2 regions of the Paenibacillus sp. FSL F4-0097 genome follow, and region 1 is predicted to be linked to the other one. Evidence: riboswitches for the same ligand, from Rfam matches in the RefSeq annotation. Region 1 holds a riboswitch; the other holds the start of a gene.
What was found. A riboswitch is a leader RNA that binds a small molecule or an ion and turns the genes downstream of it on or off. The one in region 1 is predicted to bind cobalamin.

Region 2: another riboswitch for cobalamin. It lies ahead of MHH86_RS03840 (S-layer homology domain-containing protein); the one in region 1 lies ahead of metE (5-methyltetrahydropteroyltriglutamate--homocysteine S-methyltransferase).

Annotation. Positions count from the first base shown of each region.
Region 1 is NZ_CP151965.1:4,907,957-4,912,914, forward strand. It holds gene MHH86_RS22090 (DUF1540 domain-containing protein) at 175-327, shown strand; gene metE (5-methyltetrahydropteroyltriglutamate--homocysteine S-methyltransferase) at 474-2,777, opposite strand; cobalamin riboswitch at 2,932-3,138, opposite strand; gene MHH86_RS22100 (undecaprenyl-diphosphate phosphatase) at 3,238-4,098, opposite strand; gene MHH86_RS22105 (DedA family protein) at 4,149-4,772, opposite strand; gene MHH86_RS22110 (FtsX-like permease family protein) at 4,791-4,958, opposite strand, start outside.
Region 2 is NZ_CP151965.1:875,645-880,602, reverse strand. It holds gene MHH86_RS03840 (S-layer homology domain-containing protein) at 1-1,933, opposite strand, end outside; cobalamin riboswitch at 2,097-2,298, opposite strand; gene MHH86_RS03835 (cellulase family glycosylhydrolase) at 2,641-4,362, shown strand; gene MHH86_RS03830 (transposase) at 4,433-4,681, opposite strand; gene MHH86_RS03825 (hypothetical protein) at 4,747-4,958, opposite strand, start outside.

The DNA of each region.
Region 1 (4,958 bases):
ACAAACTCATTATTTGGTACAATTACCACGTCTAACCTAGTAAAAAAATCCAAATACCCTCTATTCATAATGAATGAGGGCGTGACACGGCTTTGCTGAGACAAGCTCCACCTTGCTGAACAGAGCCGTTCTTTGAATGATACTGTCAATTACTAAAAGGGGAGGTGAACCCTCATGGCAAAAGACGTAGTTTGTGAAGTTAACTCCTGCACCCACTGGGCAGAAGAGAACAAATGCAGCGCTGAATCGATCTTCGTAGCTTTCCACAGCTCCCAAGAACCAAAACGCGCAGAAGAAACAGATTGCAAAACTTTCGAAAGTAAATAAGTAAATGCCTAAAGGGACCCTCCACGGTTCCTTCTTTTTCTTTTTCATTCTAACAAGATTGAGAATTATTATCAAGTAGCTGATTACAAAAAAATAATTGAACTAAAAAGCCAGGGTAAATTACCCTGGCTCTAATTTATTTAAGTCTATTTAGAAGCAATAACCCCTGTCTTTTCCCTCGCAATAGCAGCAGCTCTTACCATGTTACGTAGTGCATCCTCTGTCTCCTGCCAGCCACGCGTTTTCAGACCGCAATCCGGATTAATCCAGAACTGTTCAGGGTCAAGCACCCGCAGCGCACGATCGATATTCGCAGTCATTTCTTCGACAGCTGGAACCCGCGGGCTATGGATGTCGTACACTCCAAGACCGATTCCTTTATCATAGGCCTGCTCCTCAAAGCTGATAATCAGCTCACCATGGCTACGTGAAGTCTCAATGGAGATTACATCAGCATCCATAGCCGATATTGAATCGATCATGTCATTAAATTCGCTATAGCACATATGCGTATGAATTTGTGTCGTAGCCTTCACATGGTTCGTGGCAACACGGAACGACTTCACTGCCCAGTTCAGGTAATGCTCACGGTCTTCTGCCTTTAGCGGAAGTCCTTCACGAATAGCCGGCTCATCCACTTGAATCATTTCGATGCCTGCATCTTCCAACGCTTTTACTTCATGGCGAAGGGCAAGAGCAATTTGATTGGCTACCTCTTCCCGGCTGAGATCATCACGTACAAATGACCAATTGAGGATAGTAACAGGGCCCGTCAACATTCCTTTAACCGGAAGCTTCGTCAACGATTGTGCATAGACACTTTCTTTAACAGTCATAGGCTGTATAAATGCAATATCCGCGTAGATCACCGGCGGCTTAACGCAACGGGAACCGTAGGATTGAACCCAGCCATTACTAGTAAACAAGTATCCATCCAGCTTTTCTCCGAAAAACTCCACCATATCTGTACGCTCGAACTCGCCGTGGACCAGAACATCCAGACCTAGCTTTTCTTGGAAGGTAATTGCATCCGCGATCTGCTCACGAACAAATCCATCATAACGCTCCTGATTCCAGACCCCTTTACGCCATTTCAATCTCGCCTGGCGCACTTCGACTGTCTGCGGAAAGCTACCAATTGTAGTGGTTGGCAGAAGTGGAAGCTGCCATTTCTCTTGCTGCACCTTTAAGCGCTCAGCAAAAGGCAGACTGCGTTGGTCTGGTAGAGCTGCAAGTGCAAGCACTTGCTCCGCCACATCCTTACGGCCACGCTCAGGTAGTGCGCGGAACGCTGCAATAGCTTCACGACTAGCGGCCAGCGCTGCTTGAGAAGCTTCTCCTTTATCTGCGATGGCTGCTCCGAGCAGACTAAGCTCTTTAAGCTTCTCATCGGCAAAGGCTAACGCATTCTTAACTGTCGCCTTCAGCTTCACTTCACCTTGAACGGTGACTGGGACATGCAGCAGACTGCAAGAAGGCTGAAGAATAAGACGATCAAGCGGTACATGAACGCTGAGCTTTTCTACCAGTTGCAGCTTGGCGTCTAAATCGGAACGCCAAATGTTCCGTCCATCAATAATTCCGGCACCCAGCCATTTGTCCTTCGGCCAGCCAAGACGTTCGATGGAAGCCAGATTCGTTCCACCATCGTGCACAAAGTCAAGACCCAAGCCTTGAACAGGCAGCTCTAGCAGTGCCTCCAGCGGCTCAGCAGCTTCAAAATACGTCTGTAAAATAATATTCAAGCCCGGCACGGAGCCGGCAATGTCTGTGTATATCGAGTTAAGCAGTGTTAATTCTTCTTTACTTATGCCTGTAACAATCGCTGGCTCATCGATTTGTACCCAGCTTACCCCTTCTTGCTTCAGTTCCTGTAGCAGTTGAACATAGACTGGAACAAAACGTGCAGCAATCTTGGCGATATCTGCCGCTGCGTAACCTTTGGACAGCTTAAGGAAGGTATACAGACCTAAAAGTACCGGTTTACCTTCAATCCCTGCCTGCGATTTAGCAAAACGATAAGCCGCTAGAGGTTTGTTTTCAGTCAGGCGTGGTGTTTGTGTGCCGATCTCTGGAACGATATAGTGATAGTTCGTATTGAACCATTTGGTCATCTCGCAGGCAGTAGCCTCAGCATTACCACGGGCCATTGCAAAATAAAGATCAAGCCCGATGTCGCCGCCATCATACGCATACCGTGGAGGTACGATTCCAAACATAACAGCCGCATCCAACACATGATCATAAAATGTAAAATCATTTACCGGAATAAGCTCAATTCCTGCTTCTTGCTGGGTCTTCAAATGCTGCAGCTGGATTGCTGCCATTTCGGAGCGGAATTGCTCCTCATTTATTTTCCCCTGCCAGAATGCCTCCAGTGCCTTTTTCCATTCGCGGTTCTTTCCGATTCTCGGATATCCAAGATTGCTTACTTTTACCTTATTCGTCATTTCGATACACTCCCTCTTCAATCTCTTATTTCAAACTCCAAAACTACTTGCTTTCCTATAAAAAAGAGCGCCCTTCCCTAAAAAAGTCAAAGGGAAAGACGCCCATGATATACCCATGGTTAACGTCTAACACCTCCCTATCTTCCGTAGGTGAAGCAGTGCTGTTGAAACAGGCAGGTCTCCTGGCTAGCGGCGTCAACATCTTGAGCAGTCTTCCCAGCAGTAGTAAATTGCCAGTGACCTCTGTTGCTCGAGATTCTTCCGTTACAGTGGCGGGACCGCATCGGCTTCGAACCGAATTTCCCTATTAAGCCTACCGAATTACTATTTTCCGGTCAGCACCTGTCTCCGATATCATTCATCATTTGAGTGTCTTAATCTGATGTCATCATACGTGAAAGCCCCAGCAATCTGCAATAGATTACTGGGGCTTCTGTTATATCGATTCCTTATAACGGACTTAGAAAAATACGAAATATACTACAGCAGCAAGAATTATACGGTATATAGCAAACGGTAAGAGCTTGATACGATTGATCAGTTTTAAGAAGAAACGCATCGATAACAGCGCAAATAGGAAGGCACTAATAAAGCCTGCAATAAAAAACGGCAGCGCGTCCATGGTGAAATATTGCCAGTTCTTCATCAGTGACAACAGACTGGCACCTGCCATGATGGGTACTGCCATAATAAACGTAAAATCAGCAGCGGCACGATGGCTCATCCCGAGGATTACGCCACCAGAAATCGTCGAGCCCGAGCGTGAAAATCCAGGCCATAACGAAAAACACTGTACAAGACCTACACCAAGTGCCTGTTTGTATGTAATCTGATCTACACTCTCAGTTCTGATCTTCTTCGGCCCAAACAGATCCGCAATAATCATTAATATAGCCCCGATCACTAGACCAATTAACACCGTTGAGGTAGAGAATAAATGCTCATCAATATAATCATTAAACAGAACACCTAACACACCTGCAGGCACTAACCCTACCAGAACCTGTGTCAGCTTGAGGTGCCCGCCCTGCTCTAACTGCGGTAGCTTCTCTGTTACAGGATCCAACTGCTTACGGCTGAAACGCCTTAAGCCCAACAGATCAATGAATCGATTTCTAAAAATCACAACAACCGCTAATATAGAACCCAGTTGAATAACTATTTTGAAGGTATTTGCCGTATATTGTCCAAATAACTCCTGTGATTTCAGCCACATATCATCAACAATAATCATATGACCTGTGGAGGATACTGGAGCAAATTCGGTTAAACCTTCAACAAGCCCCAAAATAATGGCTTTAATAATCGTTAATAGCTCCATGTGTTTCCCTCCTTTTTAATAGTCATTTCTATTATCAGTCCTCCACCCGCTTAGCCCTCAGTGTTCATTCTCCGGCTGCGTTTGCGGAAGTACAGAAACCCAAGAATAACTAATCCGCCAGCAATTAGTACATAGACCACATTGGAGTACACATCCATGTACATGGCAATGTCTTCCCAGGATTCGCCCAAAGCCGCGCCAATAAGCACAAGCAGCAAATTCCATCCCAATGTGCCAATCGTTGTGAAGATCATAAATACTCCAAATTTCATACCTGACATTCCCGCCGGAATCGAAATCAGACTGCGGACCAGCGGAACCATCCGACAAAACAATACAGTCCAATAGCCATATTTATCAAACCAGGCGTCAGCCTTGTGGATATCTTTTTTAGTGACGCGAATTAGGCCCCCCCAGCGTTCAACCAGTTTCTCTAACCGGCTCACATCCAATAATCGGCCAATATAATAGAGAATTACTGCACCCAGTAGTGATCCAGCCGTGGCAGCAATGATTACACCAGGTATAGTTAAGCTCGTCGTAGTGGTCATAAACCCTCCAAAGGGCAGGATCACTTCTGAAGGAATTGGTGGAAATATATTTTCAAAGGCCAGCATCAGAAAAATACCGAAGTAACCAAACTGCTCCATAAAATCTGTAATCCATGCTTGCATTCTTGTTACCCCCATTTCTCATATCAAGTTCTTCTTCAGGTTGCGTAAATAGCGGCTGCGAATAAAAAAGAAGTATAGTCCTTGAACAGCCAAATATCCGAGTAACACCGCGCCTGTCTCCGTTGCGATAGATAAGTAGAACAACCGTTGAAGCGCAATAAAGGCAAACACGCTGTGTAAAATAGC
Region 2 (4,958 bases), 2.9 Mb from region 1:
GCACATCATTCATATCAAAGAGACGGCTGCTATGATTGATCAGACGATCATAAGACACAAGTGCATACGTACCTTGGTCCGTTGCCATATTGTCCACTTTGCCTGTGAGGATATGCTTAAATCCACCCTCAGGTGCAGCAAAGCTAAGCAGTGCATCAATAAGTGAATTTCCACTTTTAACAAATCTAGTGTCAGTGTGCGGATCTACGCCTACACCAGTTAAGGCCACAATTACCTGTGAGATACTTTCGCTGCTAGTGCTTCCCCAGCTTGTAAATCCGCCTTGATTGTTTTGGTTATCGGACAGCCATTGGATGGCCCGATCCACGGCGGCTTTTACATCATCTCGGGTTGCATAATAAGGTGCAAGAGCTTGCATCGCCATCGCAGTCATATCGACATCGGCTTTGGTTACGCCTAATGCCCAGCCACCAGCTTCTGCTGTACCTTTTTTAACCTCTTTATCTAAAATGTACTGAACTAGTTTTTCTCTTGCGGTCTGTTCTGTAACTCCATCAACTACAGGGATCTCATAGTTATGGCTATCTAGCGCAATCAGAGCAAAAATCGGACCATTATTGCCTTGCTTTTGGATATATTGATAATCAGCCAGTGCTTTTCTCAGATCATATCCCGCAACATTTGTGATATCTTTTCCGATAGAGGTAAGCCCAAGAATCGCTCTGGAATTCTCTGTGCTTTTATTGGCGTCGAGTTTTCCATCCTCTTTAATGATCGATGCTATTTTCGTTGCTACATTGTTGTAATAAAGATCGTAATAACCGTTAGGTACTGTATAGTTCGCCCGTGCCAGAGAAAGGATCGACCATTCTCCACTACCTGTTCCAAACGACGGATTCTTTACAGTGTTTAGAATATAGGCAAGGCTTTTATCTAACTGTTGTTTGACGGCAACTGTAGTTTCCAGTTTGTAAGTAACTTGATAAGTTACATTTGTTTTGTTTCCAGCTCCGTCAAGAGCCGTTACAGTAATTGCATTACTGCCTGAATTCAGAGAAGCTTTGTACTCCCCATTCGCAGGTGATAAAGTAACACCATTCAGCTTCACTTCTGGAATGATGTCACTATATACATTGTCTGTGACAGCTACTTTGAAGCTTATTTCTTTATTGGATACTTCCTGTTTATCTTGTATGCCACTTACTGTAATAACAGGGGGTTCTATGTCTAATGCATGGTTAAGCCCTACAAGTGCATGATCTACACTTATTTGAGAGCTTGCCATATTTTCGAGCACGGAATAGGCTTGATAAACTGCCGATTGTACTACTGGTCTGTCCAAAATAGTTTCTTTATTAGGGTCACTGTTAATCTCGGCGATTTCCGCAGTTAAAGCATCCTTATTGGCAAGTTGAACGGGGATTTCTCCCCAGCCACCAAGATCAGAACCATAGCCATAAGTGGTGAACTGAGTTCGAATGATGTCACCGTCTTGAGGCTTATAATCGGTCATCCCAAACGGAGGAAACACATTATTTACTGCATACATCCAACCCGACATGGAGGTATAGTCAAACTGACTTAACCACTCTGGGTCTGCTTTAGTGCCGACTGTTTTCCCATCGGCTGAAATCATATCTAAAATATATTGTGGAATATTGACTTCACTTCTGCCACTATCTTTAACCTCTGATAAATAAAAACCACTATCTATATTTCCTAAATATCTATAATTCCCATCACCTAGCGCACGTGTTATTAAAGATGCGCCATTATCGCCTTCATAAATCGGAACTTTAATAGGTTCCTTAATATACCCTTGGCCTACGGTGAATTTCTCTACGGCTACAGTTACGTACCCTTTAAGAGTAGAGCTTGCTCCATTTGCTTGAGCTGGGATAACACTTGTAGAGAATGTCGTGATAAATACAGCTACAATGAGTAACCACGCTAAAAACTTATTTTTCTTCATTTTTCCATAACCCTTCCCTTCATACCTATGATAAAAAACAGAATAAACTTTCTTATAACCACAAAAAAAACCACTCAACATAAACGTCAAGAGGTTAAGATAGTGAACCACAATACTAGCTGGCAAACACTATTCAAGCACCTCTCTATCGATCGTAGAGTTTGATGGTGTAACAGAAAAAGGCAGATATTCTGGCTCAAGTATCATCACCCTTGCTGCCTTCCCAGTTTCCCAGTGGCATTTTGCAAGGACTCCTCTTTTACAGCGGCGGGACCGCGCGGGATTCACACCCGCTTTCCATTTAACCAATCTATGATTGTACTTCCGCAACATTCATAGTTGGCACCTATTTCTAATTTTAAATTTTCATGCTTCATCATATCTAATATATATGCTTTTGTCATGTTATATTTCTTTTTTGTATAACGGGCAGCTAGAGATAATCCTATTGAATAACCAATTTCTACGAGTAGGGATATTCAAATAATTTCTTTATCCAACTGTGGGGAAAATTAATTTAAATCACTAATTCTTATATGAATTTGCCACAAATTAGTAAGGTACTCGCTGAGTGAATTCTATGTTAGGGTATATTCAGAAAGCGTTTACAAAAATAACATTGGAGGTGTTCGTGTTCATCTAACCACCAAGTACAGCGTCAAAGCCAGGTCCAAGCATCCTAAATTTATCTCACAAAGGAGAATTCAATGACTACGCGAATCCAGAAATCCTTCTTATCATTGACACTTGTCACCGCTCTTCTGCTCTCTCTGTTCTCATCCATGGCTGCAGCTGCAACTAAGGATGAGCAACAAGCTAAGGCAGCGCCAAAGAGTAAGATCCAATCCTATGTAGACGAAATGCAGCCCGGATGGAACCTCGGTAATACTTTAGATGCTACAGGTGAGGACGAAACCTCCTGGGGCAATCCTCGTGTGACCCAAGAACTTATTAAAAAGATCGCCGCTCAAGGCTATAAAAGTATTCGGATTCCTGTGACCTGGGATACTCACATGGGTGCGGCACCAGACTATACCCTAGAAAAAGCCTACCTCGACCGTGTGGAAGAAGTTGTCGGCTGGGCACTGGACGCCAAGCTTTATGTCATGATTAATGTCCATCATGATTCCTGGCTATGGGTAAGCCATATGGAAGAAAAACACGATGAAACGCTGGCGCGTTATAATGCAGCCTGGACTCAAATTGCCGATCGCTTTAAGGACAAATCCGATAAGCTGATGTTCGAGAGCATAAATGAACCTCGGTTCACCGATGGTGGAAGCACAGACGAAGCAAAAATGGAGCAAATGCTTACTGAACTCAATAACTCCTTCTATCAGATCGTGCGGAAATCCGGTGGGAAAAACGACCTCCGCCCACTTGTATTACCTTCATTAGAGTCTTCACCTACACAAACAAGAATGGATCATCTCTATAAGACGATTACGGCTCTAAACGATCCGAATATTATTGCGACCGTTCACTTCTATGGCTTCTGGCCTTTTAGTGTGAACATTGCCGGCTACACCACATTTGAAAAAGATACAAAAAACGATATCACTCAAACTTTTGATAACGTTTACAATACATTTGTAGCTAAAGGCATCCCTGTCATCGTCGGCGAATTTGGTTTATTAGGTTTCGATAAAGACACAGGTGTGATTGAACAGGGCGAGAAGCTTAAATTCTTCGAGTATCTGACTTATTATTTGAAAGAAAAGAAAATGACTTCCATGCTCTGGGATAACGGGCAGCATTTCAACCGTAAAACTTATAAGTGGTCTGATCCTGAACTCCACAATGTATTAATGTCTGGTCTGAAGGAGCGTTCCTCCAGCACCGAAAGCGATTTGGTCTACCTAAAAAAAGGTGCACAAATCAAAGATACCAAGGTTAAGCTAAACCTGAACGGCAATAAGCTAACCACCATTAGTGCCAACGGAAAATATCTGACCAAAGGTAAAGATTACACATTAAATGGTGAGGAGCTCATCCTCAAAGCCAGCCAACTCAAAAAGCTCACAGCTTCCCAAAAATACGGTGAAAATGCCGTGCTGACTCTGAAATTCAACAAGGGTGTTGCGTGGAGACTTAAGGTGATTGTGTATGACACAGCTAAATTAAGCGATGCAAAAGGCACGACTGAATCCTTTGCCATTCCGACCACCTTTAATGGTAACCAGCTTGCCACAATGGAAGCTGTATATACCGCTGGTGGCAATGCAGGTCCGCAGGACTGGACTCCATTTAAGGAATTCGGCAATACCTTCTCACCTTCTTATAACACTAAAGAAATCAAGCTGCTTCCCGCGTTCTTTAAAGATGTTAAAGACGGCGAGGTTATCCTAAAATTCCACTTCTGGAATGGGGATATCATCACCTACAAGATCACGAAGAGCGGAGCAAACGTTGTAGGAAAGTCCTCTTAAGCATCCGTCCTGTTAACAACACAAATAGGGGTGTCCCTACGCGGGAACACCCCTATTTGTATTGTACCCATCACATATAAACCTCGTCATACGAAATTATCATCAACCGATAAATTAAATAAACGCCAAGATAGGCTCCGGTAATAAGAAACATTGGATTTAAAAATATCGCATGGATCGAGGTCATAAATACAGCATGATCCCTTAATATTTCGTAAATCGCCAAAGCGGAAATATTTCCAAAGATAATCGCACTTAAGACCGAAGCAACATTGAATACCATACGCCACTTTATCGATTTACCTTGTAACATCAGCATGACAATGGGAACAATAATACTACCAAGTACGATTAGAAATTTCATCCAGTCACCTCGGTAAATTTTTAATCGTCCAGTTCCACGCTTTCGATTTGTCCGTCTGCATTTACCGTCCACTCGATTTCAACGCCATTATTTAATCCGAGCTTGTCTTCATCTTCAATGACTATATGATCAGGAATTGTTAAGGTTTGCTCTTTACCACCCTCCACTTGAACGGTAACCTGTTTATCCTTAACCACAGTAATCCTTCCGTCATATTCAATCTGCTGCAAAA